2 linked regions of the Aggregicoccus sp. 17bor-14 genome follow. The protein of the gene in region 1 interacts with the protein of each later gene in a pairwise test. Links are inferred from orthologs where the notes say so. Each region holds a gene or a part of one and is shown in the gene's direction. Other genes may lie near its edges. The genes, in order: FGE12_RS01535 and acpP.

The links.
Region 2: the proteins of FGE12_RS01535 (region 1) and acpP interact in binary tests that used the Escherichia coli proteins (3 or more experiments, as listed by UniProt). The link is inferred for Aggregicoccus sp. 17bor-14 from one-to-one orthologs.

Annotation. Positions count from the first base shown.
Region 1 is NZ_VJZZ01000001.1:336,566-350,390, forward strand. The notes cover bases 1-3,131. They hold FGE12_RS01535 (1-acyl-sn-glycerol-3-phosphate acyltransferase), read left to right. Parts: upstream 1-353; coding sequence 354-2,909; downstream 2,910-3,131. Other genes in these bases: argS (arginine--tRNA ligase), read left to right, coding at 1-340; FGE12_RS01540 (type II CAAX endopeptidase family protein), read left to right, coding at 2,936-3,131. Outside these bases: more of FGE12_RS01540, read left to right, coding at 3,132-4,108; FGE12_RS01545 (DUF5818 domain-containing protein), read right to left, coding at 4,179-4,394; FGE12_RS01550 (S8 family peptidase), read right to left, coding at 4,391-6,250; FGE12_RS01555 (alpha/beta hydrolase), read right to left, coding at 6,347-7,012; FGE12_RS01560 (hypothetical protein), read right to left, coding at 7,017-7,520; FGE12_RS01565 (class I SAM-dependent rRNA methyltransferase), read right to left, coding at 7,533-8,732; FGE12_RS01570 (HAD-IIB family hydrolase), read right to left, coding at 8,729-9,571; FGE12_RS01575 (hypothetical protein), read right to left, coding at 9,640-10,830; FGE12_RS01580 (alpha/beta fold hydrolase), read left to right, coding at 10,966-11,757; FGE12_RS01585 (N,N-dimethylformamidase beta subunit family domain-containing protein), read right to left, coding at 11,754-13,825. UniProt on the Escherichia coli protein: Catalyzes the transfer of an acyl group from acyl-ACP to glycerol-3-phosphate (G3P) to form lysophosphatidic acid (LPA). This enzyme can utilize either acyl-CoA or acyl-ACP as the fatty acyl donor.
Region 2 is NZ_VJZZ01000022.1:62,713-78,736, reverse strand. What follows is about bases 13,288-16,016. They hold acpP (acyl carrier protein), read left to right. Parts: upstream 13,288-14,395; coding sequence 14,396-14,638; downstream 14,639-16,016. Other genes in these bases: fabF (beta-ketoacyl-ACP synthase II), read left to right, coding at 14,744-16,000; fabG (3-oxoacyl-[acyl-carrier-protein] reductase), read left to right, coding at 13,540-14,292; fabD (ACP S-malonyltransferase), read left to right, coding at 13,288-13,543. Outside these bases: FGE12_RS28485 (glycosyltransferase), read right to left, coding at 1-651; phosphate signaling complex protein PhoU, read right to left, coding at 799-1,485; phosphate ABC transporter ATP-binding protein PstB, read right to left, coding at 1,502-2,242; phosphate ABC transporter permease PstA, read right to left, coding at 2,263-3,108; phosphate ABC transporter permease subunit PstC, read right to left, coding at 3,105-4,091; phosphate ABC transporter substrate-binding protein PstS, read right to left, coding at 4,075-5,106; FGE12_RS28455 (hypothetical protein), read right to left, coding at 5,246-6,439; FGE12_RS28450 (response regulator), read right to left, coding at 6,553-7,242; FGE12_RS28445 (metallophosphoesterase family protein), read right to left, coding at 7,324-8,376; FGE12_RS28440 (cell wall metabolism sensor histidine kinase WalK), read right to left, coding at 8,391-9,761; FGE12_RS28435 (response regulator), read right to left, coding at 9,774-10,460; FGE12_RS28430 (DUF177 domain-containing protein), read left to right, coding at 10,636-11,232; rpmF (50S ribosomal protein L32), read left to right, coding at 11,293-11,475; phosphate acyltransferase PlsX, read left to right, coding at 11,487-12,548; more of fabD, read left to right, coding at 12,593-13,287. UniProt on the Escherichia coli protein: Carrier of the growing fatty acid chain in fatty acid biosynthesis.

The DNA of each region.
Region 1 (13,825 bases):
CCTCAAGGGCGGCGGGGCGCCCGCGTCCTACGACGCGAGCCTGCTCACGCTCCCCGAGGAGCAGGCGGTGCTGCGCATCATCGCGCGGCTCCCGGTGGTGGTGCAGGAGGCGGCGGACCAGCTGGACGCGAGCCTCGTCTCGCGCCTGCTGCTGGACCTGGCGGCGGCCTTCAGCCGCTTCTACACGCTGGGCAACCAGGACCGCGACAAGCGCGTGCTGGTGGAGGGCGAGGAGAAGGCGGCGCTGCGCGCGGCGCGGCTCGCCCTGACGGATGCGACCCGGGTCACCCTTGCGGCGGGGCTCACGCTGCTGGGCGTGGCCACCCCCGACACGATGTAGGAGGCAGCCCCCCGTGGAGAGCGCCGTGGTGCCCCAGGAGAGCCGCGAGCAGACCCTGAAGTGCGAGTTCGGGCCGGTGTCCCGCTGGCTCGGTGCGCGCTACTTCGACGGCGTGCGCTTCGCGCCCGAGGCCGAGGAGGAGCTGCGCGGCTTGAGCGAGCGCGGCTTCGTGGTCCACGTGATGCGCAGCACCGCGTGGATCAACTTCCTGTACCTCGCGTGGGCCATGGTGCGCCGGGGGCTGCCCGCGGTGCGCGCGGTGGTGAACCTGCGCCCCTGGTTCACCCGCCCCTTCGTGCGCACCGCGCAGCGCGGCGACTACGACGTGCGCTTCACCTACGCCCGGCGCCAGAGCGGCAGCGGCCTCATCTTCCTCAAGAAGACCGCCCTGCTCACGCCCGAGGGCAAGGACATCACCGAGAACCCCTTCCCGGCGCTGGTGGCGATGGCGCGGCGCACGGACACGGCCGTGTTCCTCGTGCCCGAGCTCTTCGTCTGGGAGAAGCGCACCAGCCGGCTCAAGCCGAGCCTCATGGACATGGTGTTCGGGAGCCCCGAGGCCCCGGGCTTCGTGCACTCGATGGTGGCCTTCTTCCGCAACTACAAGCGGGCCCAGTTCCGGGTGGGCGAGCCCATCGACCTGCAGCGCTTCATCCGCGAGAACCCGAGCGACTCGGACGAGCTCATCGCGCGCAAGGTGCGCAGCGCCCTGCACCACCACCTGTCGCGCGAGACGCGTGCGGTGTTCGGCCCTCCGGCCAAGAGCACCGACCGGCTCATCCGAGAGACCCTGCGCGACCGCGTGCTGCGCGAGAGCCTCGAGGAGGTGGCCAAGGCGAGCGGCCGCCGGATGGAGAGCGTGGAGCGAGAGGCGAAGCGCGACCTGGAGGCGATCGCCGCGCGCCCCGGTCCCACGGCGCTGGCCATCGCCTCGCCCATCCTCGACTGGGTGTTCAGCCGCATCTACGACGGCATCGACGTGGACGAGCGCGGGCTCGAGCGCGCGCTGCGGGCTGCGCGCGGCGCCCCCGTGGTGGTGTGCCCGTCGCACAAGAGCCACGTGGACTACCTCATCCTCGCGTGGGTGCTGTTCAAGCGCGGCTACAAGCCGCCGCTGGTGGCCGCCGGCGCGAACCTGAGCTTCTGGCCCCTGGGGCCGTTCCTGCGGCGCGCGGGCGCCTTCTTCCTGCGCCGCTCGTTCAAGGACGACAAGGTGTATGCGGCGGCCTTCCGCGCCTACATCAAGAAGCTCATCCACGACGGCATCCACCAGGAGTTCTTCCCGGAGGGTGGACGCTCGCGCACCGGCAAGCTGCTGCAGCCGCGCCTGGGCATGTTCAGCTGGCAGGTGGACGCGCTGCTCGAGCGCGCCAACAGCGACATCATCTACGTGCCCGTCTCCATCGACTACGAGAAGGTGGTGGAGTCCAGCTCGTACTCGAAGGAGCTCGCGGGCGGCGAGAAGAAGCCCGAGGACCTCAAGGCGCTGCTCACCGCGCCCAAGGTGCTCACCGCGCGCTACGGCCGCATCCACCTCACCTTCGACGAGCCCGTCTCGCTCGTGGAGTTGATGAAGGCGCGCGGGCTCTCGCTCGACGCCGGCGTGGACGAGGAGCAGAAGAAGGGCCTGGTGCGCGCGCTGAGCAACCGCGTGATGTACGGCATCGGGAAGGTGTCCACCGTGACGCCCAACGCGCTGGTCAGCGCCGCGCTGCTCGCGGGCTCGCACCGCGGCACCGGCATGCGCCGCGCACAGGTGGGCGACCGCATCCGCACCCTGCGCCGCATCGCCGGTGAGGAGGGCGCGCCGCTCTCGCACATCCTGCGCAACTCGCCGAGCGATCCCGAGGCGCTGGGGGCCATCCAGGAGGCGGGCCGCAGCTTTGCCTCGGACGGGCTCATCCGCACCCGCGAGGTGGAAGGAGAGCTGCTCTACGAGCCGGTGCCCGAGCGCCGCCCCGAGCTGGCCTTCTACAAGAACACGCTGATGAACCTGCTCGCGCCCCGCAGCCTCGTGGCGCACGCAGTGCTCGCGGGCGCCCCCGCCTCGCAGGCCCAGGTGAAGGAGCGCGCGCTGTTCCTCTCGCGCCTCTTCAAGCTCGAGTTCATGTACCGGGTGGGCGCGAGCTTCGACATCCTCTTCACCGAGGCCGTCGAGGCCCTGGTGCGCATGGGCCTGGTGCTGCGCACCGACGACGCGCTCGCCATCGCGCCCGAGGCGCACGCCCTGCCGGACCTGGACTTCCTGGCGGAGCTGCTTCGCGACTACCTCGAGGCCTACCTGCTCGCGTACCAGATGCTGGAGGAGGTGGCGGCGGGAACGGTCACCGAGCGCAAGGGCTTCGTGCGCGCCGCGCTGGATGCGGGCCGCGCCGCGCTGCAGTCGGGCAAGCTGCTCGCGCCCGAGGCGCTGTCCAAGCCCACGCTGGAGAACGCGCTCGCGTACCTCCTCGACCAGCGGCTGCTGGTGGAGGAGGACAAGAAGCTGCGGCTCGGTCCGGCCGCGCAGGACGCCGCGGCGCGCGCCCAGCGCCGCGCAGAGATCGCCCGCTTCCTCGAGCGCGGCTGACGCAGCACTGCCCAAGGAGTCCCCCGGTGGATGAGCTCCCCTCCAGCCCCTCCGCGCCAGAGCCCCCCGGGCTCGTGCGCGTGCGCAGCGCGCGGTGGCTCGCGGTGCTCTCGACGCTCATCGTCCTGGTGCTCTACGGGACGGTGGGCTTCGCGGTGCAGTCGCTGAACATCCCCTTCGGGCTGTGGTTCACCGAGGTCTTCGTCTTCCTCGCGGTGGGCTGGGTGATGCTGCGCCGCACCGGGCGGCCTCCCGTGGCCTACACGCACCTCGAGCCGCGGGGTTGGGGGCTCCTGGCATTCGGCTTCGCCCTGGGGCTCGCCAACTTCTTCGCCTTCGTGGTGCCCATCCAGTTCGCCGCGCAGGCGCTCGCGCCCGAGTCCTGGAAGGTGATGGACGTGAGCCAGATCTTCCGGGGACAGACCTCCCTGGAGCTCGCGCTGATCATCGGCGCGGTGAGCATCGCCGCGCCGGTGTGCGAGGAGTTCTTCTTCCGCGGCGTGCTGCAGCAGGGCCTCATGCCGCCGGCCTTCTCGCCCCAGCGCGCCGTGCTCCTCACCGCCGTGGTCTTCAGCGCGTTCCACATGGACCCCGTGGGCTTCCTCGCCCGCGTGGAGCTGGGCATGCTGTTCGGCCTGCTGCTGTTGCGCACCGGCTCGCTGTGGCCGGGCATCGCCGCGCACTCGGCGAACAACCTCATCTCCACCCTGCTCTACTTCGCTGCCGAGCGCGTCGGCGCCGGAGCGAAGGTGCAGGCGCAGGCCGAGGCGGCGTCCCCCCTCATGCAGGTGCTCGCGCCCGTGGTCATGGTGCTGCTGGGCATGGCCTGCTTCTTCGGGCTGCTGCTCGCTGCGCGCCGGCATCCGTCCTTCTGGCGCCCCGGCTCCCCGGAGCGGGTCGCCGCCGAGGCGCTGCCTGCGCCCTCGCTCGCGCGGCTCATCGCACCGTGGGTGCTCGCGGCGACCGCGGCCATCGGGGGGCTGGTGCTCGTGGACTCCCGGGGCCTGGAGCTGCAGCAGGTGGACCTGCGCATCCCGCTGCAGCCGCTCGCGGACGATGCGCCGGACGCGGCGCAGGCCGAGCGCACGGCGCTGCGGGAGCTGCGCGCAAAGGTGCGCCGCGGGGAGGCGCCCCTGAGCGAGTACCGCACCGAGCGCGCGCGGCTGAAGGAGCGCGAGCGCGGGGCGGCGCTGCACTGATAGGGGCGCAGCTTCGCCCGGCTCCCTCACCCCGAGCCGCTCCCAAGGTGGAGCGGGAGCACTCGGGGACTTACGTGAAGCGGTAGCCGTTCACGCGCAGCAGCGGACCGACCATGGCGGCGGTGACGCCGCCTCGGTCCACCTCGCCGTCGATCTCCACGCGCTTGCCGTCCTTCTTCAGGCCGCGATCTCCCCCGGCCAGCGCGTAGGTGCGGCCGTCGTCAGCCTCGAGCACCCAGACGCCCGTCTCGATGTCCCGGAACACCACCCGCCCGCTGAGCTTCATGCGGCCTCCCGCTTGAGCATGGCCCGCGCGATGAAGACGCAGGAGAGCGTGTTGAGCACGAGCCACGGCACCGCGAGGAACGCGAAGGGCAGGTACGCGAGCCCCGGCGCCCGAGACCACGCCGCGTAGGCGAGGAAGCCCGCGAAGCCCAGCGCCAGGCCCCCGACCACCGGGCGCAGGCCGCGCAGCCGGATGGCGAGCAGCGAGGCCACCAGCGGCAGCAGCGAGCTGTAGAAGAGCGGGTTCGCGAGCTTGCCGCGGCCGAAGATGATCCGCTGCCAGTCCGGCATGGGCAGCGTGAGCGTGCTCACCGTGTCCCCCGAGACGTGGTTGCGCAGGAAGAACACCCCCACCGTGGCGAGCAGCAGCGGCAGCAGGAAGGTGGGCCGGAGCAGGATGTTGAAGTAGCCGGGACGCTCGCGGCCGCCCAGGGTGAGCAGCACCAGCGCGAGCAGGGCCGCACTCCAGGCCAGCGGCTGCCACGCGGTCGGAGGCGCCTGCTGGCGCAGGGCCGCGAGCGCCCCCTGTGCATCCAGGAGGCCGTGCCCGTAGCGCTCGGCGTCGCCGCCCTCCACCTTCTGGGCGCCCGCATAGAGCGCCTGCTCCACCTGCTCGGGCGTCTCGGCGCCGGCGGCGTAGAGCAGCGCGGCGACGCCCGAGACGTGCGGCGTGGCCATGCTGGTGCCCTGGTACGCCGCGTAGATGGACTTCGAGGGGTCCCTCGGGTCCACGGTGTTCTGCAGGATGCCGCCGTGCGGCCCCGCGCGCTTGTCGCCGCCAGGCGCCGCGAGGTCCACCTCGGGGCCCCAGGACGAGTAGAAGGCGAGCTTGCCCTCCGGGTCCACCGCGCTCACGCCGATGACGCCCGGATAGGCCGCGGGGAACTCCACGTGCGCGCGCGAGCCGTTGCCGGCGGCGGCCACCACCGTGGCGCCCTTCTTGCGCGCGAAGTCGACGGCGTTGGCCACCGCGGCCGAGTGCCAGCCACCGCCCAGCGAGAGGTTGATCACCTTGGCGCCGTTGTCCGCAGCGAAGCGGATGGCGTCCGCGATGTCCGCCGAGGTGCCAGCGCCGAAGTGGTTGAGCACCTTCACCGGCATGATCGTCGCGTCGAAGGCCACGCCCGCCACGCCCTCGCCGTTGTTGGTGCTCTGGGCGATGGTGCCGGCCACGTGCGTGCCGTGGCCGTGGTCGTCATCCGCGTGCGTGTCGTCGTTCACGAAGTCGTAGCCCTTCGCGAAGCGCGTGGTGCGCAGGTCCGGCACCCGGTGGAAGTCCTGGTAGTCCTCGTAGGCCACGCCGGTGTCGAGCACCGCGACGATGACTCCCTTGCCGCGGCTCTGCTCCCAGGCGCGCGGCATGTGGATCATCCGCAGGTTCCACTGGCGCGCGTAGTCGGGATCATTGGGGACGAAGCCGCCCTCGTCGTCGCGAAAGCCCGGGCGGGGCGCCGCATCGGCGTCCGACGCCTCGGCCTCGGGCGGAAGGGTGTACACGGTGAGCGGCTCGGCGGACTCGACCGCCGGGTTCTGGCGGATGCGCTCGAGCACCGCGTCCACGTCCGGCACGCCGACGGCGAGCGTGATGCCGGAGCGCGGCCCCTCCACCGAGTTGAACTCGAGGTCCACGCCCCACTCGCGCTCCCAGGCGTCGAACTGCTCCTTCGTGGTGCCGTCCTTGAAGTCCACGACGATGCCGCCCGCGACCTGCGAGCCCTTCAGGGCGCTCGCATCGCGCTCGGGGTGGTAGGCGGCCCTGGGCGGCTCCTTGTGCGCGCCTCCACAGGCCGCCAGCGCCAGCGCCGCCACTGCCCCCACCGTCCCTGCCCGGGTCCACCGCGTCGTCGTCCACGCCATGAGCGAACTCCTTCCAGCGAGCCTACGAACGGGCCGGGAAACGATTGGGTCTGCGCCTGCGCCTGCCTGGCTCCCCTCCCCTTCTCCCTAGAGAATTCAGGAGGTTATGTCAGGCGCGCCGCTCAGGCGCTGCAGCCACTCGGCGACGAGGTGTCCGATGACGGGCAGGTTCCTGGGGAAGGTGGGGGCGGCGTCGGAGACGAGCTCCAGGCGGCCCCCCGCCTCGGACACCGCCTCCGCCATGGCTGCGCTCTCGCGCCGGTCGCCGCCCGCCCAGGCGATGACCAGGAGCGGCACCCGCACGCGCGCCAGGGCCCCCAGGGGCACGTCCCGGGGCTCGACGAGGGCGAGCGCGCAGGGCTCGGCGCGGCGCGCGAGGAGCGCGAGGGCGACCGGAGCGCTGCCGTGCAGGGCGGCGAGGGCGGCCGCGGGGCCGCGCGCGTTCTCGAGCGCCACGTCCAGCGCTGCCGCGGCGTCCCGGCCGAGCGCCTCCTGGTCGCCGCGCGCACCCTGGCTCGCCCCGACGCCGCGGTAGTTGAAGCGCAGGGTCGCGTGGCCCGCGCGGGCCGCCGCGAAGGCGAGCTCGGCGGCGAGGACGTGGTCCATGCCGCCCCCCTCCTCCGGGCGCGGCGGCAGGATGAGCAGCGGCGGCTGGCGCTCGCCCCGGTGGGCGGTGCCCTCCATGACCTCGGAGGCCGGACCCGCGCCGGTGTCCACGGGGATGAGGGTGGAGCGCTCCAGGAACTGGCCCTTGAGCACCATGGCGCTAGTCCTCGCGCGGCTCGTCGCGCGCGGTGAAGGCCAGGGTCGCGGCGCACTTCACCCCGGCAGTGTCGCTCGCGCTCAGCTCGAGCGTGCCTCGGGCGAGCGCGCCGCGCTCGGTGAAGGTCACGCGCACCACGCGCGAGCGCAGCTTCTGGTCGTTGGCGTCGAGGTCCAGGCGCTCCGCCTCGAAGACCTCGCCGGTGCCCGCGATGGCGCCGGGCGCCTGGATGACCGGGGCATCTCCGAGCACCCAGCCACCCGGAGGCGACTCAAGCTCGAGGTAGGCGCGCCCGCCGTCCGCGTCCCACAGCGTCCAGCGCAGCGCCTGGAAGCCGTTGTCGCGGGGGCGCTCGGCGGGGAGCACGCCGCCCTTGTAGCAGGAGGCCTCCAGGCGCGAGAGCGGCGCCGCGTCCACGGCGACGAGGTAGTGGCGCACCTGGGTGTCGCCGCAGCCGGCGCCGAGCGAGGCGAGCAGCAGCAGCGCGGGCAGGAGGGAGCGGGACATGGGAGGGGTCTCCTAGACGGACTGCAGGACGTAGAACTTGAGGTAGCGGCCTTCGCGGAACTGCAGGCGCACGGGGTGGTCCGGCGGCTGGTAGCGCTCCTCCACGAGCGCGAGGTCCACGCCCGCCTTGAAGCCCGCCTCCTTGATGGCCTCGAAGAAGGCCTCGGGGCTCACGCGCGCCGAGCAGGAGGCCGTGGCGAGCAGGCCGCCGGGGCGCAGGATGCCGAGCGCCTGGCGGTTGAGGGAGGCGTAGCCGTCGATGGCGGCCTCCACCGCGCGCTGGCTCTTCGCGAAGGCGGGCGGGTCCAGGATGATCAGGTCGAAGGTGCGGCCCTCCTCCTTGAACGAGGCGAGCAGCTTGAAGACGTCCGCGGCGAGGAAGTCGTGCTTCTCGGCGGGCAGGCCGTTGCGCGTGAAGTTCTCGCGGGCGAGCGCGATCGCATCCGCATCCTGGTCCACCGAGAACACGCTGCGCGCGCCGCCCAGGGCCGCGTTCACCGAGAAGCCGCCGGTGAAGCAGAAGCAGTTGAGCACGTCGCGGCCGGCGGCGAGGCGGCGGATGAGGTAGCGGTTCTCGCGCTGGTCGAGGAAGAAGCCGGTCTTCTGTCCGCGCAGGGCGTCCACCATGAAGGTGGCGCCGCGCTCCTGGATGGCGAGCAACTCGGGCGCGGGCGGACCCCAGAGCATGCGCCCCGCGCCGCGCTCCTCGTCCCCTTCTGCGTCGTCGCGGCCCACCTCGTCGCGGCCGATGACGCCCAGGAGCTCGGGCAGCGCCTGGCGAAGCGCCTCGACGATGAGCGAGCGGTACGGCGTGAGGCCCGCGGAGTAGAGCTTGAGCACCGCGTAGCGGCCGTAGAGGTCCACCACCACGCCGGGCAGGCCGTCCCCCTCGCCGTGCAGGAGCCGGAAGCTGTCCGTGCCGCTGAGGTCGATGAGCGAGCGGCGCTCGGCGAGCGCGGCCTTCACGCGGCGGGCGAAGAAGGCCGCGTCGATGGTCTCGCGCGGGTCGCGGGTGAGCACGCGCACCGCGATGGCCGAGTGCGGATCGTAGTAGCCGCGGGCCACGAACTTCCCGCCCTCGGTGAGGTCCACCACGCTGCCGGCGGGGATGCGCGGCGGGTGCTCGAAGGCCTTGCGGAAGGCCCAGGGGTGACCTGCGCGCAGGTGGCGCCCGAGGCCCCGGGCGAGCTCCAGCTTCACGAGACTGCTCATGCGGCGACTCCTTGAGATTCACGAGGGCCGGCCCGACGCTTTTCCCGGCGTTGGCGCTGCGCGAGCACGGCGCGCGCGAGCTCCTCGAAGCCTGCGCCCTCGGCGGCGCGGGTGATGAAGGCGGGGGGCGTATCGATGGCCGCGAGCACGGCGCGCACGTTGGCGACGCCCACGCTCACGGGGAACGCGCCGAAGAGGGGCGCGTCGTTGAAGGAGTCACCGGCGTACGCGTAGCGGCGCTCGCCGGGCTGCAGGACCTGGCCCCACGCGCTGCGCAGGAAGCGCGAGACGGCGGTGCGCTTGTCGAAGCGGCCGATCCAGCAGTTCACGTGCACCGAGGAGCGCACCGCGGTGACGCCCCGCGCGCGCAGCAGCGCCTCGATGCGGCCCGCCGCCGCGCTGCCCAGGCGGGCCTCCTCGTTGTAGTCGATGGCGAGGTCCACCTCGGTGTGCGCGCTGTCCGAGGAGAGGCGCGCGCCGGGCACCCGGGCGAGCACGCGCGCGACCTCGGCCTGGAGCCGGCGGCGGTTCACCGCGCGCACGCTCGCGCTCTGGGCGTACACCTTGCGCAGCGGCCCGCCCGGCCGGCGGTGGAAGAAGAGCCCGCCGTTCTCCACGATGACGCCGTCCACCGGCAGGGTGCGCGCCCAGGCCTCGCCCCAGCCCGCGGGCCGCCCGCTCACCAACACCACGCGCACGCCTCCTTGCGCGAGGGACTCCAGCGCGCGCAGCGTGGAGCTGCGCAGCAGGCCGTGGGTGGTGAGGGTGCCGTCGACGTCGGTGAAGACCGCCTCCACCGAGGAGAGGTCCGCGTCGCGCAGCGGGCGGGGATGCGGCATTGCCCCGAGCACTTACACCCGAGGGCCCCCCGGGCAAAGCGGGAAGGCGCGCGCCCCTCGCCTCCCCCCTAGCCTACGGGCAGCTGGGCGAGCAGCTCCTGGAAGGACTCGAGCGTGCCTCGCAGCTCCTCGCCCGTCAGCGTGGCGAGCGGCGCCTTGCGGGCGCGGCGCAGGAAGACGTCCAGGGCGGGGTCGCGGCCGTAGAGCGACTGGGCGCGCGCAGCGGCCTCCGAGAGCACCTTCGCGGCGAGCGAGGGATCGTAGCCGAACATCCCCATGGCCCGCTCCAGCTGCACGCCGCAGGCGGCCCACACCTCGCGGTCGTGGGAGATGAGGATTTGCCGGCGGTTCACCTGCGCCAGGTCTCCCACGAAGGTGTCCAGCTCGCTCGCCACGGCCATGAGCTCGGGCTGCGCGGGGGCGGGCTGGATGGCGAGCTTGCCCACCTGGGAGCGCACCTCGATGATGCGCCGCTTATCCTGGGCGCGCAGCGAGCGGTAGGCCTGCGTGCGGCCGAAGGCGTCCAGCTCGTTCTGCAGCTGCTGGGCGTTCCACTGCACGTCCTCGGGCTCGGCCTCGCGGATCTTCTGCACCCGCGCGCCCACGATGCGCCCGAGGTCCGCGACGATGGCGCGCACCACGATCGCGGCCTTCACCTCGGTGTCGTGGCCGGGGACCACGTCGCGCCGGTTCACGTCCGCGAGCGCTCCGGCCGAGTCGTACACCAGCGTGCCGATCTGCTCGCGGAACAAGGCGCGGAAGCGCTGGATCTCGGCGAGCAGGTTCCACCGGTCAGACACCACGCCGGGGCTGCGCATCGCCTCGCCCAGCTGGGTGATGCCCTGGGCGATGACGCCCATGGCCGCGTGCAGCACCTCCACCGACTCCTGCGCCTTGCGGGCGAGCGGGCTGGAGGGCGGCAACGGCCCCGCCTCCTCCGCGGCGCTGCGCACCGTGTCCGCGAGCCCGCCGCGCGGCTGCACCGGGAACTGCTCGCGCACCACGTTGAGCAGGGCGTTCACGTCCATCACCGTGTCGCGGATGACGGGCGCCATCTCCTCCCAGAGCGAGAGGTCGGCGCTGCCCTCGACGGACGTGGTCTCGTACTTCACGAGGTCCATGTCGCCGAGGCGCACGATGGCGTTCGCCGCGGCGGCGTACACCTTGCGCAGGCGGCCCGCGAACGCGCGCTCGGGCATCGCGGTGAGGAGCTCTTCGAGCCTCGCGGGGAGGGTGTCGGGTGAGGGGGCGGCGGCCACGGGGACCGCACTTTAATCGGATCCTGCCCTTCCTCTACCGGATGTTCACCCTCACGCGGCGCTTCCCCCCGCCGGGGCTCCTTCGGTAGAGCGGAGCCAGGCCCCCCTCCCCCCCTTCCCGGTCCTGGAGCACCCATGCCCACCCTGAACGTCGACGGCGTCCCCCTGCACTACCGCGACGAGGGCCGCGGCCTGCCCGTCCTGCTCTTTCATGCTTTCCCGCTCACCAGTGGGTCCTTCGCGCCCCAGGTGGCGGCGCTGGGAGGCCGCTACCGCTTCCTGCTGCCGGACGCGCGGGGCTTCGGCGGGAGCGCCCTGGGCGAGGGCCCCACCGAGATGTCCCGCATGGCCCGCGACGGCCTCGCCATCCTCGATGCCCTGGGCCTGGACACGGCCGTGGTGGGCGGGGTGTCCATGGGCGGGTACGCCTCGATGGCGCTGCTGCGCGAGGACGCGAGCCGCGTGCGGGCCCTGGTCCTGGTGGACACGCAGGTGACGGCGGACGACGACGCGGGGCGCGCCCGGCGCGAGACGCAGGCCCAGGACGCGCTCGCGCGCGGCGTGCAGTCCGTGCTGGAGAACAACCTGCCCAAGCTCATCACCTCGCCCGTGGACTCACGCGTGGGGCGCGAGGTGGCGGCGCTGATGCGCGAGGGGACTCCCGGCGGCATCGCGGCGGCGCTGCGCGGGATGGGCTTGCGCCACGACAGCAAGGACATGCTCGCGCGCTTCGCGGGGCCTGCCCTCGTGGTGGTGGGCGCCGAGGATCACGTGACGCCGCTCGAGAAGGCCCGCCAGATGGCGGACCTCATCGGCGGCGCCCAGCTCGAGGTCATCCCGGCGGCCGGCCACCTGCCGAACCAGGAGAACCCCGAGGCCTTCAACGGCGTGCTGGACGCCTTCCTCTCGCGCCTGCTCGCCGCCTAGCGGATGACGCGGCGGATGACGTTGTTGAACGCGTCCGTCACGAGGATCGACTCGTCCGAGGGGACGACCGCGAGGCCGGCGGGGATGGAGAGGTCCGCCTGGCTGCCGCTGCCCAGGGTGAGCCCCAGCTTCCCCGAGCCCGCGATGGTGTAGACGCGGCTGGAGGCCGCATCGGCGCCGGTGATGACCTTGCGCAGCCGGAAGTTCGCCGTGTCCGCGATGTAGATCTCCCCCACCGGTCCCACCGCGAGGCCCATCTGGGCGCGGAAGCGGGCCTGATTGCCGGGCCCGTCCGCGAAGCCCTGCGCGCCGTCCTTGCCCGCGAGCGTGGTCACCGCGTGGGGCGCCTCGGGCGCGATGCGCTTGAGCTTCTGGCTGTAGCCCTCGAAGACGAAGACTTCGCCGGCCGAGCCCACCGCGATGGCGCTCGGGTTGTTGAACCGAGCCTGGCTGCCGTCTGCGCCGTCCGCATCTCCGGCCTGGCCGTTGCCCGCGAGCGTCGTGACCTCCACCGCGTGGGTGATCGGGTCCACTCTGATCATGCGCACGCTGTTGCCCGCCTGGTCCGCGACGTAGACGTTGCCCAGCGAGTCCACGGCGAGGGCGGTCGGACGGTTGAAGCGCGCGGCCGGGCCTGCTCCATTCGCGTAGCCGGACTGGCGGCTGTCGGAGCCCGCGAAGAGCGAGACCCTCCAGCCCTGCGGCGTCTCCACGATGCTGCGGATGCAGTGGTTGTCCGAGTCCGCCACGTAGACGGTCCCGTCCGGGGCCACCGCCACGCCCGTGGGCTTGCGGAACTGCGCCGTCGCGCCGGCCACGTCGTTCAGCACCTTCACGGGTCCCAGCGCGCCCGTCCCGGCGACGAGGCTCACGGTGTGCTCGGAGTCGGTGCCGATCACGCGGATGCGGTTGTTGTTGGTGTCCGCCACGTAGACGCGGCCGTCCGGGCCCACGGCAACGCCCGTGGGACCGTTGAACAGCGCCTGGTCCGCAGGGCCCTCGCGGTAGCCGCCGCGGCCCGGCTGGCCGGCGAAGGCGTGCACCGAGCTCGCCCACACGGCGATGGGCTCGTTCTCCGGCGTGCCACTGCTCGTCACGGGCGCGAGCGCGCGGTGGGCGCGGCGGTGCTCGAGCGAGCGCTCCAGCACGTTGGCCGTCATGCGCAGGACGCGGTCGTCGTGCAGCTCGGGGTCCGAGCCGAAGGCGAGCGGCCACTGGATGGTGCCGGAGGCGAAGATGTGGGTGCCGCCGGGCAGATCGCGGTCCACGCCGTGCGAGACGTTGGGGATCCCCTCGGCCGTGAGCAGCGGGCTCTCCAGGCTCACGCGCTGATTCGTGGGCGTGCCCGCAAGGTCCGGCCAGATGCGATCCACCTCGAAGCCCAGCAAGCCGGGCAGCTGCGTGCCGGTGGTGAGGCCCGTGCCCTCGAAGAGCCAGTGGGACTCGTCTGCGACCACGAGCGGGAAGCTGATGAGCTGCCAGCCGTCGTACATCACGCCGAAGAGCTCGCTCTCGGGGTGAGGGTTGGGGTCGTCGCGGAAGCGCACGGTGCTCCCGGGCTGCGGGTCCAGCCACGGCGTGTTCTTGTAGCAAACGATGGTGCGCAGCTCGTTGCCGGCCCGGTCCTTCTCACCGCGCACGCGCCAGTAGGCGCCGTTCCCGCCGAAGTACGCGAGGCTCATCTTCCCGCTGGCGAGCGCCGCATCCACCTGCGTGCGCTGCTGCGTGGGCCAGTACTCGTCCTGGCCCGCGTGCACGTAGGCGCCGATCCCCTCGAGGAAGTTGCCGTAGCGCAGGAAGTCCGAGTTGGTGCCGTAGGTGACGTCGTAGCCCTCCTTCTCCAGCCAGGTGATGAAGGGCTGCTCGAGGTAGAAGACCTTGCCCCGGCCATCGTCCGCCTCGAAGGGCCGGTCGAACGAGACCTCGTAGCTGCGGTTGTACGGCATGCCCGAGGAGGTGGCGTAGAGGCTCTCGCCGCCCCAGCGGTTGTAGGCCTGCGAGGTGTAGAGGGCCGAGCCGTAGAGGAGCTCGGCGGCGCGGTCGTCGCGCACGATGAAGGGCGTGAAGC
Region 2 (16,024 bases), on another replicon or contig:
CTGCTCCAGGTCCTCGCGGCGCAGCGCCATGGACTTGCCCACCACGAGGTCCCGGCCCGCCAGCTCCTTCGCGGCCAGCATCCCGGGCGCCACGCTCGAGGCGAGGTGCAGGTTGTCCAGGAGCGAGCCCAGCCGCCGCTCGCCCACGCCCAGCACCGGGTGCGTGAGGCAGCCCACCTCGGGGTCGCCGAAGGCGTGCGCCACCTCCCAGAGGTAGCTCGGCCCCACGCGCACGTTGGAGTCGCTCACCACCAGCAGGTCGTGGCGCGCCGCGTCCGCGAGCGTGATGAGCTGGTTCACCTTGGGGTTGAATCCGGGCTCGCCGTGCTGCAGCGCGAGCCGGAAGCGCGTGGGCCAGCGCGCCACCGCGCGGCGGGCCACGGCGTAGGCCGGGTCCGAGCGGTCCTTCACGCCGAGCACCACCTCGAAGTGGGGGTAGTCCAGCGCGGCGAAGGAGGCGAGGTTCTCCTCCAGGTCGTCGTCCACGCCGCACAGCGGCTTGAGCACCGAGATGCCCACCGCCTCCACGGGACGGGGCGGCTGCGCAGGCGCGCGCCGCCAGCACAGCAGGGTCACGGCGAGCTGCACCGCGAGCGCGACGAGTCCCACGGCGGCGAGGGCGAGCAGGGTGAGGCTGAGCGACGTGAGCATGCGCGGCGTTCTCCCGGATGAGCGGGCCGCGGGGAGGAGGTCCACGCGGCCACGGGAGAGACGCTACGGGGCGGCTGGGGCAGGGCCGCGGCGGTCGGAAGACGGCCGCGAAAACTCACTGCGACAGGCGGGTGAAGCGGGCGCGGGCTAGCGCGCGAGGTTGCGGCTGTGCGGGTGGCGGATGTCGGTGCCGCGCACCATGTACACCACCATCTCGGCCACGTTCAGCGCGTGGTCGCCCACGCGCTCGAGGTGCTTCGCGATGAACATGAGCGCAGTGGCGCGCCGGATGTTCTTCGAGTCCTCCATCATGTAGGCGAGCAGCTCGTTGAAGATCTTGAGGAAGAGCGCATCGAGCAGGTTGTCGCCACGCAGCACCTCCTCGGCCTTGGCGGCGTCAGCGGACACGAAAGCATCCAGCGCCTTCTTCACCTGCTCCTGGCTCAGGTGCGCGAGCTTCGGCGTGTCCACGTAGGGCGCGAGCGGGGGCACCTGGTTCAGGTCGATGGCGCGCTCGGCGATGTTCACCGCGAGGTCCCCGATGCGCTCGAGGTCCGTCACGATCTTCAGCGCGGTGGTGATCAGGCGCAGGTCACTCGCGGCCGGCTGGCGCAGCGCGAGGATGCGCCGGCACATGTCGTCGATCTCCACCTCGAGGCGGTTCACCTCGCCATCCGACTGGGTGACGCGCTCGGCGAGCGCGCTGTCGCGCTCGGTGAGCGCGCGCACGCTGTCGGCGATGTTCGCCTCCACCTTCGCGCCGATGGTGAGCAGCTTGTCGCGCAGGTCGCTCAGGTCCTGCTCGAACGCCTTGTCCGTGTGGGTCGCCGGCATGCCTGTCTCCCTACGCCTACCCGAACTTGCCGGTGACGTAGTCCTCGGTGCGCCTCTCGCGCGGGTTGGTGAAGATCTGCTCGGTGCGCCCGCACTCCACCAGCTCGCCCATGTAGAAGAAAGCGGTGCGGTCGCTCACGCGGGCGGCCTGCTGCATGTTGTGGGTCACGATCGCGATGGTGTACGTCGCCTTGAGCTCGTGGATCAGCTCCTCGATCTTCGCGGTGGCGATGGGATCCAACGCGCTCGCCGGCTCGTCCATCAGGAGCACCTCGGGCTCCACCGCGAGCGCCCGCGCGATGCACAGGCGCTGCTGCTGGCCGCCGGAAAGCCCCATGGCGCCTGAGTCGAGGCGGTCCTTCACCTCGTCCCAGAGCGCCGCCTGGCGCAGGCAGCGCTCCACGGTCTCCTCGGTGCGCCCGCGGATGCCGTTGAGCCGCAGCCCGGAGGCCACGTTGTCGAAGATGGACATGGTAGGAAAGGGGTTGGGGCGCTGGAACACCATCCCCACGCGGCGGCGCAGCTGCACCGGGTCCACGTCTCCCGCGTACAGGTCCTGCCCCTCCACCAGCACGCGCCCCGCGGCGCGTCCGCCGGGCACCAGCTCGTGCATGCGGTTGAGGCAGCGCAGGAAGGTGGACTTGCCGCAGCCCGAGGGCCCGATGATCGCGAGCACGCTGTGGACCGGCACGTCCAGCGAGACCTTCCGCAGCACCTGGCTCTGGCGGAACCAGGCGTCGAGCTGCTCGACCTGGATCTTGTTGCGCACGTTCGTGCTCATCCGGCCCTCCCGAGCCGCGAGCGGGTGAGGAGGCGGGCGGCGAGGTTGAGGCCCCCGACCAACAGGAGCAGCACGAGCGCGGCGCTCCAGGCCTTCTGGTGCCAGTCCTCGTAGGGGCTGATCGCGTAGTTGAAGATCTGCACGGTGAGCGAGGCGGTCGGCTGATCCGGCCGCGTGTTCCAGTACTGGTTGTTGAGGGCAGTGAAGAGCAGGGGCGCGGTCTCTCCGGCGGCGCGCGCCACGGCGAGCAGCACCGCCGTCACGATGCCGCCCATGGCGGTGCGCAGCACGATGCGCAGGCTCGTCTTCCAGCGCGGCACGCCCAGGGCGAGCGAGGCCTCGCGCAGGGACGGGGGCACCAGCCGCACAAGTTCCTCGGTCGTGCGCGCCAGCGTGGGCACCATCAGCAGCGCGAGCGCCACCGCCCCGGCGATGGCGGAGAAGTGCTTCATCGGCACCACCACCAGCGTGTACGCCACGATGCCCACCACGATGGAGGGCACGCCCGAGAGCACCTCGGCGGTGAAGCGCACGGCGCGCCCGAAGCGCCCGTCGCCCTGCTCCGCGAGGAACACGCCCGCGCCGATGCCCAGCGGCAGCCCGATGAGGCAGGCGAGCAATACCAGGTAGAGCGTGCCCAGCAGCGCGTTGCCCACGCCGCCGCCCGGCTCGCCCACCGGCGTGGGCAGGGCCGTGAAGAAGGTGAGGGAGAGTCCCGCCGCGCCCCGGCTCACCACCAGCCAGAGCAGGGACAGCAGCGGCACCAGCGCGCCCAGCAGTGCGAGCCCGCACAACCCCGTCATCAGGACGTTCACCGCCCGCCGCGCACGCACGCTCCTCACCGTGCACCTCCCACGGCGCGCCCGCCCACGGTGCGGATGAGCAGCCGCGCGAGCGTGTTGAGCAGCAGGGTGAGGGCGAAGAGCACCAGCCCCAGCGCCGCGAGCGCGCCGGTGTGCAGCCCGGCCGTCGCCTCGGCGAACTCGTTGGCGATGACGGCGGGCAGCGAGTAGCCCGGCGCGAAGAGCGAGGCGCGAATGTCCGGCGAGTTGCCGATCACCATCGTCACCGCCATGGTCTCGCCCAGCGCGCGCCCCAGCCCCAGCAGCGTGGCGCCCAGGATGCCCGCGCGGCTGTAGGGCAGCACCGCCAGGCGGATGGCCTCCCAGCGCGTCGCCCCCAGCGCGAGCGCGCCCTCCTTGAGGTTCTGCGGCACCGTGCGCATCACCTCACCGGTGATGGACGAGATGGTTGGCAGGATCATCACCGCGAGCACCAGGCCCGCGGCGAGGTAGCCCACGCCCAGCGGAGCGCCCTGGAACAGCGGCAGGAAGCCCAGCGCCTTCGCGAGCGCCGGCTCGAGCGTGGTGCGCAGCCAGGGCACGAGCACGAACAGCGCCCACAGGCCGTACACCACGCTGGGGATGCTCGCGAGCGTCTCGATGGCGAAGTTCACGCCGGGCCGCAGCCACTTGGGCGCCATCTCGGTGAGGAAGAGCGCGAGCCCGATGGACACCGGCAGCGCCACCACGAGCGCAATCGCGCTGGTCACCAGCGTGCCGTAGATGAAGGGCAGGGCGCCGAAGACCTCGGACACGGGGTCCCAGTCGGTCCCCTTGAGGAAGGCGCCGAGGCCAATGGCCGAGATCGTGGGCCAGGCGGCCTCCGCCAGCACGAAGACGATGAGGCCGGCGATGACGAGCACGGCCGCGCCCAGGGTGGCCAGCAGGGCCCCCCAGACGCGGTCGCCGACGTTCGAGCGGCCGCGGCGCCGGACACGGCTCAGCGCCTGCGGCCGGGCTGCGATGTCACTTGCTGGAAGCAAACGGAACCGGCTTTCCCTGGACGGTCATGGTGCGCAGCTTCGCCTGGACCTTCGCCACCACCGGCGCGGGCAGCGGCGCGTAGTCGAGCGGGCCGGCCATCTTCTGGCCGTCGTGGAGGGCCCAGTCGATGAAGCGCAGCATCGCGGCGCCCTTCACCGGGTCCTTCTGGTCCTGCGGCACCAGCAGGTAGGTGAACGAGGCGATGGGGTAGCTGTTCTTGCCGGACGCATCGGTGATCGAGACGCGGAAGTCCGCGGGCACCGTGACGCCCGCGGCCGCCGCCGAGGTGCTCTCGATGCTGGGCTTCACGAACTGCCCGTCCTTGTTGCGCAGCGCCGCGGTGGGCTGCTTCGTCTGGTTCGCGTACGCGAGCTCCACGTAGCCCAGCGCGCCCGGGGTCTGCTTCACCTGGCCCGCCACGCCGTCATTGCCCTTGGCGCCCAGCCCCGTGGGCCACTTCACGCTCTTGCCCGCGCCCACCTGCTGCTTCCACTCCGGCGACACCTTGGCGAGGTAGTCGGTGAAGATGGCCGTGGTGCCCGAGCCGTCCGAGCGGTGCACGATGGTGACGGCGAGGTCCGGCAGCTTCACGCCGGGGTTGGCCTTGGCGAGCGCCGGGTCGTTCCACTTCGTGATCTTGCCCAGGAAGAGGCCGGAGAGCGCCTCGGGGGTGAGCTTCAGCTCGGTGACGGGAGCATTGAAGGTGAGCACCACCGCACCCAGCACGGTGGGGATGTTCACGGTGCCCGGAGCCTTCTGCAGCTCCTCGTCGCTCATCGGCGCGTCCGAGGCGCCGAAGTCCACGGTGCCCTTGGTGATCTGCTGGATGCCGCCGCCCGAGCCGATCGCCTGGTAGTTGAACTGCTGGTCCGGGTGCAGCTTGTTGTACTCGCTGAACCACTTCGTATAGAGCGGCGCGGGGAAGGTCGCGCCCGCGCCCGTCATCAGCACGGGGTCCGCGGCGAGCGCAGTGCCCGCGACGGTGAGGAGGGCTGCTGCGAGGAGCTTCTTCATGGTCCAGGTCCTTTCACCGGCTGAACGCCGGTGCGTTTGTAGGGTCGGAACGGCTGCGGCGATGTGACAAGCGCGTGACAACCCCGGGCGCGCCTGCTGGCCCGCCCGGGGAGCGCGGGGGTGGGACGGCGGGGCGGGACTAGAACTTCACCTCGGCGAGCAGCTTGCCGCGGGTCTCGTTGGGCTTGAGGGTGGCCGCGCCGTAGGTGGTGCGCTCGATCTCCACCACCGACTTGATGGACTTGCTCCACTTGTAGCCGACGCCCGCGAGGCCGAGCTTCACGTTGTTCCCGTCCAGGGTGGTGTCCGGGTCGATGTTGTCGTAGCGCGCGAGCAGGTCCACGTTCGCCACGGGCCCCGCGCCGAGCAGCCCGAGGTTGAGCACCGCGAAGGCGCTCACGCCGCGCGACTTCACGGTGGGCTCGGCCGGGTTGACGGTGAAGCGGGTGACCTTGTCGTTCGCGTCGCGCCCGGCGAAGTACTCGGCGGCGACCGTGAGCGGCGCGCTCTGGTAGCCCACCTGCCCGATGGCGCGCTCCTTGGTGTTGGAGATGCCCTTGGCGTCGTCGTACTTGCCGGTGGAGGCGTAGCCGGTGACGAAGAGGCCCGCGGCCGCCCCCCCCATCCCCGCGAGCGGGTTGAGGGTGAGGCGCCCTTGCAGCTCCTTGCGCTTGCCGAGCTCGGCGGACTTCCAGCCCTCGCCGTTGTTCACGTTGACCTGGTAGCTGCCGTACTTGCCGGGAATGGTGCCGCCCACGGCGAGGCCCAGGTCCGAAGAGGTGAGGTAGCCCCAGCGGTCCACCGCCACCGGACCGGTGACGCGGTAGCCCCAGAGGTCCTCCTCGTAGGAGATCCACGCGAGCGGCAGCTGGCCCACGCGCAGGAAGCTGCCCGTGTGCCAGAGGTCCTTCACCTCGAGGAAGGCGTACTTCGTGGTCACGTCGAAGTACTGGTTGCCGCCCTGGCGCAGGTCACCGCCCTCGAGCGTGGCCTGGAAGCGCACGGTCTTGGTGAGCTGGAACTCGGACTGCAGGTAAAGCCGGTCGATGCCGAAGGAGTTGGCGTTCTCGGTGGGACCGCGCAGATCGTACGAGTAGCGCAGGTAGCTCTTACCGGAGAGCTTCACGCGGTCGATCCAGCTGCCCGAGGCCTCCTGGGGCTTCTTCTCGGCCTGGCTCGTGGTGGAGGTGACCTGACCCGCCTCGGGGGGAGGCGGCGTGGCCTGCGCGGGAGCGGCGGGCTGCGCGGAGGACGGGGTGGAGGGCTCGCTGGTCTGCGCGAGCGCGGGAGAGGTGGCAAGGGTCAGCAGGGCTGCGACGAGGCTGCGGTTCACGGGTTGGGCTCCGTTGGTTGACTTGCGGACTGCGATCTAGAGGTCGCCTGTGGCTGCTTCACGGCTGGGCCGTGACATCTCTGCAACGAGGCGTGTGACGCGAGGCGAGGCGCTCAGGCAGCGCGCGGATCCACGAGCCGGTAGCCCACGCCGCGCACCGTCTCGAGCAGGGCGCGCGCGGGCCCCAGCTTGTCGCGCAGGCGCATCACGTGCGTGTCGATGGTGCGCGTCTCCAGTGACGAGGAGAGTCCCCAGACCTCCTCGAGCAGCGCCTCGCGCGTCTGCACGCGGCCGAGCCGCTGCAGCAGGTGCTCGAGCAGCCGGAACTCCAGTGCGGTGAGCGTCACCTCGTGCCCCTCCACGTAGAAGCGGTGCGCCTCCACGTCGAGGGAGAGGGGGCCGAGACTCAGCGGCTCCGCACCGGCCTTGCCGGAGGGCGCGCGGCGCAGGATGGCCTGCAGCCGCAGCACCAGCTCGCGCACGCTGAAGGGCTTGGTGACGTAGTCATCCGCGCCGAGCTCGAAGCCGCGCACGCGGTGCTCCTCCTCGCCGCGGGCGGTGAGCATCACGATGAGCACGTCGCGGGTGTCGCTCGCGGCGCGCAACTCGCGGCACACCTCGGTGCCGGGCAGGTCCGGCAGCATCAGATCCAGGAGCACCAGATCGGGGCGGCGCTCGCGCGCGGACTGCAGCGCGGCCGCGCCCGTCAGCGCCACCGAGGTGGAGAAGCCGGCACTGCGCAGGTTGAAGTCGAGCAGCGCGGAGAGGTCGTGCTCGTCTTCGACGATGAGGACGTGGGCCATGCGCCCACCCTCTCGCGCTCACTTTGCCCTGGCGTGACGAGCCCGCAACAAGTGCGTGACGCGCTCCGGGGAGAGCGGGCGCTACGGGTCGAAGCTGGTGCCGGTGCCCTGGGGACCGGGCTCGCCGCCGCCTGCGTCCGCGATGCCCGAAGCGCCCGCGCCCGACTCGTCCCCGTGCGCGCCCGCGTCCTCGGCGGCGTCCGGCAAGGGATCGTTCAGGTCGTGCGGCCCATCGTGCAGCAGCGCCGGGTCCACCTCACCGGGCGGCAGGTCGCAGGGGGCGAGCGGCGCCACGTGGGGCGCGCGCGGGCCGTGCGGGCCATGTGCTCCGTGAATGCCCGGCCCTCCGCGCGCGGACAGCGCCGCGGGAGGCAGGCCCGAGTGCCGCCGCGCCGCCTCCATCAGGGCCGCGTGGTGGCGGTAGCGCGCCTCCACCAGCTTGTGGATGAGCAGCGGGCCGCCCGGCACGCGGCGCGCGGTGATGGCCTGGGTCGCCTTGCGCACGGGGTAGCGCACGCGGCGGATCTGCACGCGCCAGCCCTTGGGCGTGAAGGTGAAGACGCCGTAGGCGGGGCGCAGGTCGCCGTCGCGCGGGATGCCGGCGCTGGCCACGTCCGCGATGAGCAGCCGGCCCACGCGCCGCCGGTAGGGGAAGTGCAGGTGGCCGAAGGCGCAGGCGGCCGCGTCCAGGTGCTGGAAGAAGCGGCGCACCGCGAGGTCGTCCAGCGTGGGGTCCAGCGACTCCTCGAGGTTCTTGGGGTTCGCGTGGCAGACGTAGAGGTCCTGCCCCTTGCGCGGGCTGTAGCGCACGCTGAAGGGCAGGGCGCCCAGACGCTGCAGCAGGCCCTCGCCCAGCTGGTCTCGCGTCCAGCGCAGGAGCTCCGTCTTCCAGTGGTCGCGCTCGCGGTAGGCGCCGCCCAGGTAGTTGCCCGCGAGGTAGCAGTCGGTGTTGCCCATCAGCAGGGCGTCGCAGCGGTCGAAGAGCAGCTCCACCGTCTCGCGGGGGTGGGCGCCGCGCAGCGCGAGGTCTCCCGCCGCCACGATGTAGTCGGGCGCCACGCGCGCGATGTCCTCGAGCACCGCCTCGCAGGCGGGCAGGTTGCCGTGGATGTCGGCGAGCACCGCGACCCTCATGGGGCCGCATCCTATCACCCCGGCGGCGGCGCGACGGGAGGACTTGCGGGCAGCCAGACCGTGAAGGTGGAGCCCCGGCCGGGCTCGCTCTCGACCCGCACCTCGCCCCCCATGGCGCCCACCAGGTGCTTGACGATGGAGAGCCCCAGCCCGGTGCCCCCCATGTCCCGGCTGCGGCCCGGGTCCACCCGGTAGAAGCGCTCGAAGATGCGCCCCAGGTGGCGCGCCTCCATGCCCACCCCGGTGTCGCGCACCCGCAGCACGAGGCGCCCCCCTGCCTGCTCCGCGCTCACCTGCACGCTGCCGCCCGCCGGGGTGTACTTCACCGCGTTGTCCAGCAGGTTGATCAGCACCTGCTCCACGGCGCGCGCGTCCCCGTGGGCACTCAGGTCCGCGGGCACCTCGAGCCCTACCGTCAGCCCCTTGCCCTCCGCCTTGAGCCGCACCGTCTCGGCCGCTCGCGCCGCGGCGGGTGCGAGCGGCACCCGGGTGGACTGCAGCCGCAGCTCTCGCCCCTCCAGGCGGCTGAGCTCGAGCAGGTCCTCCACCAGCTCGCCGAGCCGCTCGGCCTGGCGGTGGATGATGCCCACCATGCGCGGGGCGACCGTGGAGTCCGCGAGCGCGCCGCCCTGCAGGGTCTCGGCGTAGCCGCGGATGGCGGTGATGGGGGTGCGCAGCTCGTGGCTCACGTTGGCCACGAAGTCCTTGCGCACCTTCTCCAGGCGCCGCAGCTCGGTCACGTCGTGGAAGACGGCGGCGCTGCCGGGCAGCTCGCGCCCCAGCGGCGTCACGCGGATGGCGAGCGTGCGCGGGTACAGCCCCTCCAGCGCGAGCTCCAGCTGGGTGCTCTCGCCCTGGCGGCACGCGGCGAGCACCGCGGCGTGCAGCGGCTCGTGGCGCACCAGCGCGATGGGGCGCTGGCCGACAATCTCCCGCCGGGGCCCCGGCGACGTGGCGAGCAGCGAGGGCAGGGCGTCGTTGTGGCGCACCACGGTGCCCTGCGCGTCCGTCACCCAGACGCCCTCGGCCATGCTGTCCAGCACCGCGCTCTGGATGCGCGCCTCGCGCTCGAGGGCCGCGTTGCGGGCGGCGAGCTTCGCCTCGAGCGACTCGATGGCGCCCTGCACCTCCTCGAGCTCCCGCAGCCCGGGCGCCTGCAGCGTCGGAGGCGCGGCGCCCTCGCCGCGGCGGCGGGTCTGGCGCGCGAGCAGCTCGAGCCTCCGACCGGCGCTGCCCCGCGTGGCCAGGTAGGCCGCGAGCGCGCCACCGAAGGCGACGAGCGCGGCCTCCAGCGCCGCCGCGCTCCCATGGTCCAGCAGGGCGAGCAGCGCGAAGGCGGCCAGCGGCGGCGCGAGCAGTACCAGGAGGAGGGAGGTCAGGCGCATCCGGAGGCAGGGCTAGGGGACGCTCAGCTTGTAGCCCACGCCGCGCACCGTCTCGATGATGTCTCCGGCCGCGCCCAGCTTCTCGCGCAGCCGCTTGATGTGCGTGTCCACGGTGCGGGTGTGGATCTCCGCCTGGATGCCCCACACGTCCGAGAGCAGCACCTCGCGCGTCTGCACCCGCTCGGGCCGCTCCAGCATGGTGCGAAGCAGCCGGAACTCGAGCGCCGTGAGCACCACCTCCTGCCCTCCCACGCGCACCTGGTGGCGCGCCCCGTCCAGCTCGATGTCCCCCGCGCGCAGCAGCACCGCCTGCGCGCCGCCCTCGTCCGCCTCGCCGCGCCGCAGCACCGCGCGCACCCGCAGCAGCAGCTCGCGCACGCTGAAGGGCTTGGGCACGTAGTCGTCTGCCCCCAGCTCGAGGCCCTGGATGCGGTCGGACTCCTGGCCCTTCGCGCTCACGATGATGACGGCGGCGCGCCTGAGCTCGGGGTCCGCCTTGAGCAGGCGCAGGACCTCGGTGCCCGGCAGGTCCGGCAGCATCAGGTCCAGGAGCACGAGGTCCGGGCGGAAGGCGCGGGCGCGCGCGAGCCCCGAGGCGCCGCTGCCCGCGGCTTCCACCTGGAAGCCGGCCTGCCTCAGGTTGTACTCGATGAGCCCCGCGAGGTCCTGCTCGTCCTCGATGATGAGAATGCGCACCATGCGTCGACCGCCCTCTCCTGTGGCCCGGCCGTGCGGCCAGCCCGCACCTCCATAGCCGCGCGAGGGCAGGCCGCCGCGTGACGATGCTGTTACATCTCCGGGCTCACATGGCGCGTTGACTTTTGGGGGGTCCCTCTCTATGTTGCGCGCCTTTTTCGCCGGGAAAGCCTCGTAGATGGTCGTAAAGATTGAACAAATTCGCGAAGAGGGACTGCGGCTCGACGAGCCCGTCTCCACCGCCCTGATCCAGGAGGCGCTCGACCTGGACTCGCGCAGCGCGTCCGGCGCCGAGACCGGCTTCAAGGCGACCGGGCCCGCCCGGCTGAAGGCGTTCCTGCGCAAGGTGAGCGGGGGCGTGCTGCTCGAGGGCAGCCTGGACGTCTCCGCCTCCATCCCCTGCAAGCGCTGCCTCGTGGACGTGAAGCTGGACGTCCCCGTGCGCTTCACCCTCAACCTCGTCCCCGAGAGCCTGGTGCGCCGGGACGAGGAGGAGGGGGTGGAGGAGCACGTGCGCGGCGGCGAGGGGGAGAGCGAGGGCTCCTTCGACCTCCAGGACACGGACGAGGAGGTCTTCGACGGAAAGACGATCGATCTGGATCCGATCGTCCGAGAGCAGGTATTGCTCGCGCTCCCGATGAGCGTGGTCTGTCGGGAAGACTGTCAGGGGCTCTGCGCGCAGTGCGGCCAGAACCTCAACGAGAAGAAGTGTGGCTGTGAGCAGCGGGTCATCGACCCCCGGCTCGCCGCCCTGAAGGACATCAAGCTGAACTGACGGTTCCAATGTCCCCCGCAAGGGTTGTGGGGGCGGACGGAGCCGATGCCGAGGTGAGTCGTGGGAGTTCCCAAGAAGCGGACGTCGAAGATGCGGCGCGATCGCCGCCGTGCGGCCAACAGCAACCTGCGCTCGGCCGTGCAGGTCATCAAGTGCGCCAAGTGCAAGGAGCCGGTGATGCCTCACCGCGCCTGCGCCGCGTGCGGCCACTACGGCGGCCGTGAGGTCCTCGCTACCGAGTAGCGGGGGGCCCCTTGCGGCTCGTGCTGGACGCGATGGGCGGTGACCACGCTCCCGCCGCTGCGGTGGAGGGGGGCGTGCTCTACGCGCGCGCGCACCCCGGGCACGAGCTGCTGCTGGTGGGGGACGAGGCGCGCGTGGGCCCGCTCCTGGAGCGCGCCCGCCCGCCGTCCAACGTCCGGCTGAGGCATGCCTCGGAAGTGGTGGAGATGGCGGAGAGCGCCAGCGCCGCCATTCGCAAGAAGAAGGATTCCTCCCTCCGGGTGGGCTTCGAGCTCGTCCGCGATGGGGAGGCGTGCGCCCTGGTCTCCGCCGGCAACTCCGGTGCGGTGATGGCCGGAGCGCTGCTCGTGCTGGGGCGCCTGCCCGGCGTGGAGCGCCCCGCCATCGCCACGCTCTTTCCCGCGCTGCGGGGCGGCGGTCGCTGCCTGCTCCTGGATGCGGGCGCCAACGTGGACTGCCGCGCGAGCCACCTCGTGCAGTTCGCCGTGATGGGCGAGGCCTTCGTGCGCTCGCGCCTCGGCATCGAGCGCCCGCGCGTGGCCATCCTCTCCAACGGCGAGGAGGACTCGAAGGGCACCGAGCTCACGCGCGAGGCGAGCGCGCTCCTGCGCCAGGGCGACCTGCACTTCACCGGCTACGTGGAGGGCAAGGACGTCTTCAGCGGCGAGGTGGAGGTCGTCGTCACCGACGGCTTCACCGGCAACATCGTGCTCAAGACGTCCGAAGGCGTGGCCATGGGCGTCACGGGCCTCCTGCGCAACGCGATCGAGCGGCGCGGCGGCCTGCCGGAGCGGCTCGGCGCGCTGCTGCTCAAGAGCACCTTCGCGGGCCTCAAGCGCGTCGTGGACTACGCCGAGTACGGAGGCGCGCCGCTGCTCGGCATCAACGGCGTCGGAATCGTGGCACACGGGCGCTCGAGCCCTCGGGCGCTCCTCAACGCACTACGCGCTGCGGCGCAGACGGCAGAGGCCGGACTGCTGCCCGAGTTGACGCGTTGCATCGAGCGTGCCGAGGGCTGGTTTCCCGCGCGCCGCCGGGGAAAAGAAGCGACAGGAGAGGGGATTTCTGAGTAGAGAGCGCGCCGCGTTCACCGCTTCCAGAAAGGGCAGCGAAGGACATGAGCAAGGTCGCGTTCATCTTCCCGGGGCAGGGCAGCCAGAGCGTCGGGATGGGCAAGGATCTGAGCGAGCGCTTTCCCGAGGCGCGCGCCATCTTCGAGCGGGCGGATGCCGCCCTGGGCGAGCCCCTGAGCCGCCTGTGCTTCGAGGGTCCCGACGAGGCGCTGAAGCTCACCGCGAACACCCAGCCGGCCATCCTGACGGTCTCCGTGGCGGCGCACGCGGTGTTCGCCGCGCGCTTCGGCCAGGCGCCCGCCTTCGTCGCGGGCCACAGCCTCGGCGAGTACTCGGCGCTGGTCGCCGCAGGCTCCCTCTCGCTCGAGGACGCGGTGCACGCGGTGCGCGCGCGCGGCACCTTCATGCAGGAGGCGGTACCCGCGGGCGTGGGCGCCATGAGCGCGGTGCTGGGGCTCTTGCCCGCGCAGGTGAAGGCTGCGTGTGACGCGGCGGCCGCCGAGGTCCCGGGCGAGGTGGTGTCGCCCGCGAACTACAACTCGCCCGAGCAGACCGTCATCGCGGGGCACGCAGCGGCGGTGGAGCGCGCGGGCGCGAAGCTGAAGGAGGCGGGGGCCAAGCGCGTGCTGCCCCTGCCCGTGAGCGCCCCCTTCCACTGCGCGCTGATGGCGCCGGTGAAGCCGCGGCTGCAGGAGGTGCTCGCGCGCGTGCAGCTCTCCGCGCCGCGCGTGCCGGTGGTCACCAACGTGGAGGCCGCGCCGAACTCGGACGCGGCGCGCGTGGTGCCGCTCTTGCTCGAGCAGGTGAGCGCGAGCGTGCGCTGGGTGGAGAGCGTGGAGGCGCTGAAGGCCGCGGGCGTCACGCGCGTGGTGGAGCTGGGGCCGGGCAAGGTGCTGTGCGGCCTGGTCAAGCGCATCGCCAAGGACATCGAGTGCTTCAACGTCGAGGACGGAGCGAGCCTGGAGAAGACGCTCGCCGCACTGGGGGCCGCATGAGCACGCAGGGACTGCAGGGGAAGGTCGCGCTGGTGACGGGTGGCTCGCGCGGCATCGGGCGCGCGTGCGCCGTGGCGCTCGCCAAGGCGGGCGCGAAGGTGATCATCAGCTACGCGGGCAACGAGGCCGCGGCGCAGGAGACGCTGGGCCTCTTGCAGGCCGCGGGCGTCGCGGGTGAAGCCGTGAAGTTCGACGTGGCGGACGCCGCCGCGTGCCAGGCCGCGGTGGACGGCATCGTGAAGGCGCACGGGCGCCTCGACGTGCTCGTGAACAACGCGGGCATCGCGGTGGACGGCCTCATCATGCGCTTCAAGGACGAGGACTGGGACCGCACCCTGGACACCAACCTCAAGGGCGCCTTCGCGCTCATCCGCGCCGCGAGCCGCCCGATGATGAAGCAGCGCGGCGGCGCCATCGTGAACGTGAGCTCCATCGTCGGCGAGATGGGCAACGGCGGTCAGGCCGCCTATGCAGCGAGCAAGGCAGGGCTCATCGGCCTGACCAAGGCCGTGGCGAAGGAGCTCGCGAGCCGCAACATCCGCGTCAACGCCATCTCCCCGGGCTTCATCGGCACGGACATGACGCACGGGCTCAGCGACGAGAACAAGTCCAAGATGCTCGAGGCCATCCCCCTGGCTCGCCTGGGGAGCGCCGAGGAAGTTGCCAATGCAGTGCTGTTCCTCTCGAGTGACGCGTCCAGCTACATCACGGGCGAGGTCCTCAAGGTGAACGGCGGGATGTACATGTAGCCAGAGTGGTTGGAATGACTCCCGGCGTGGGGTATACCCCGCCGGATTTGACTGTCCGGGAAGCCTGACGGACCCCTACACGGTTGTTGGAGGAATCTCCTTTATGTCGACGTCCGCTATCGAGACCAAGGTCAAGTCCATCATCGCCGACCAGCTGGGCGTGGGTGAGGACGAGATCAAGCCCGAGGCCTCCTTCATCGAGGATCTGGGCGCCGACAGCCTCGACATCGTCGAGCTGGTCATGGCCATGGAGGAGGAGTTCGAGGTCGAGATCCCCGACGAGGAGGCCGAGAACATCAAGACCGTGGGCGACGCGATCAAGTACGTCGAGACCCACAAGAAGTAGGCATCACCCGGGGGCTGTTCCTGCCCCCGGAACAGGGAAGGGCCCGGAGCCGTGCGCGCCTGCGGGTGCGCGCGCTCCGGCTTTGCAATCCGAGGCGGAGAGAACGTGGCAAACCGACGCGTGGTCATCACCGGAACAGGGCTCATCACGGCGCTGGGCACCGGCACCGAGAAGAACTGGCAGGCGATGCTCGCCGGTAAGTCGGGCATCGCGCCCATCACCCGCTTCGACGTGGCGAAGCTCGACACCCGCTTCGCCGGCGAGGTGAAGGACTTCGAGCCGGAGCAGTTCATCGACAAGCGCGAGGTCCGCCGCATGGACCTCTTCGCCCAGTACGCGCTGGCCGCGGCCGACATGGCCATGAAGGACAGCGGGCTGCCCATCGGCAGCGACAAGCCCCACGGCTACGCGGCCGAGAAGGTCGGCGTCATCGTGGGCTCGGGCATCGGCGGCATCGCCAGCCTCGAGGAGCAGCACAAGAAGGGCGTGGAGAAGGGCTTCGACCGCCTCTCCCCCTTCTTCATCATCCAGATGATCATCAACATGGCCCCCGGCCTCATCTCCATCAAGTACGGCGCCAAGGGCCCGAACTGGGGTCCGGTGAGCGCGTGCGCCACGAGCGCGCACGCCATCGGCGAGGCGATGAAGAGCATCCAGGTCGGCGAGTGCGACGCGGTCATCGCCGGCGGCTCGGAGGCCGCCGTGACGCCGCTGGGCATCGGCGGCTTCAGCGTGATGAAGGCGCTCTCCACCCGCAACGACGACCCCGCCGGTGCGAGCCGCCCCTTCGAGAAGGACCGCGACGGCTTCGTCATGGGCGAGGGCGCCGGCGTGCTCGTGCTCGAGGAGATGGAGGCCGCGAAGAAGCGCGGCGCCAACATCCTCGCGGAGCTGGTGGGCTACGGCGCCAACTCGGACGCGCACCACGTGACCGCTCCCGCCCCCGAGGGCGAGGGTGCGGCGCGCTGCATGCGCCTCGCGCTCGCGAGCGCGAGCATGAACCCCGAGGACGTGGGCTACATCAACGCGCACGGCACCTCGACGCCCTTCAACGACGCGAACGAGACCAAGGCCATCAAGACGGTCTTTGGTAGCCACGCGAAGAAGGTCGCCGTCTCCTCCACCAAGTCCATGACCGGCCACATGCTGGGCGCGGCGGGCGGCGCGGAGGCGGTGGTGGCGGTGCAGGTGCTCACGCGCAACGTGCTGCCGCCCACCATCAACTACGCCACGCCGGACCCCGAGTGCGACCTGGACTACGTGCCGAACACGGCGCGCGAGACCCGGGTGGACGCGGTGATGAGCAACTCGTTCGGCTTCGGCGGCACCAACGCGGTGCTGCTCTTCAAGCGCTTCAAGTAGACCAACGCATGCCCCGGGAGCCGC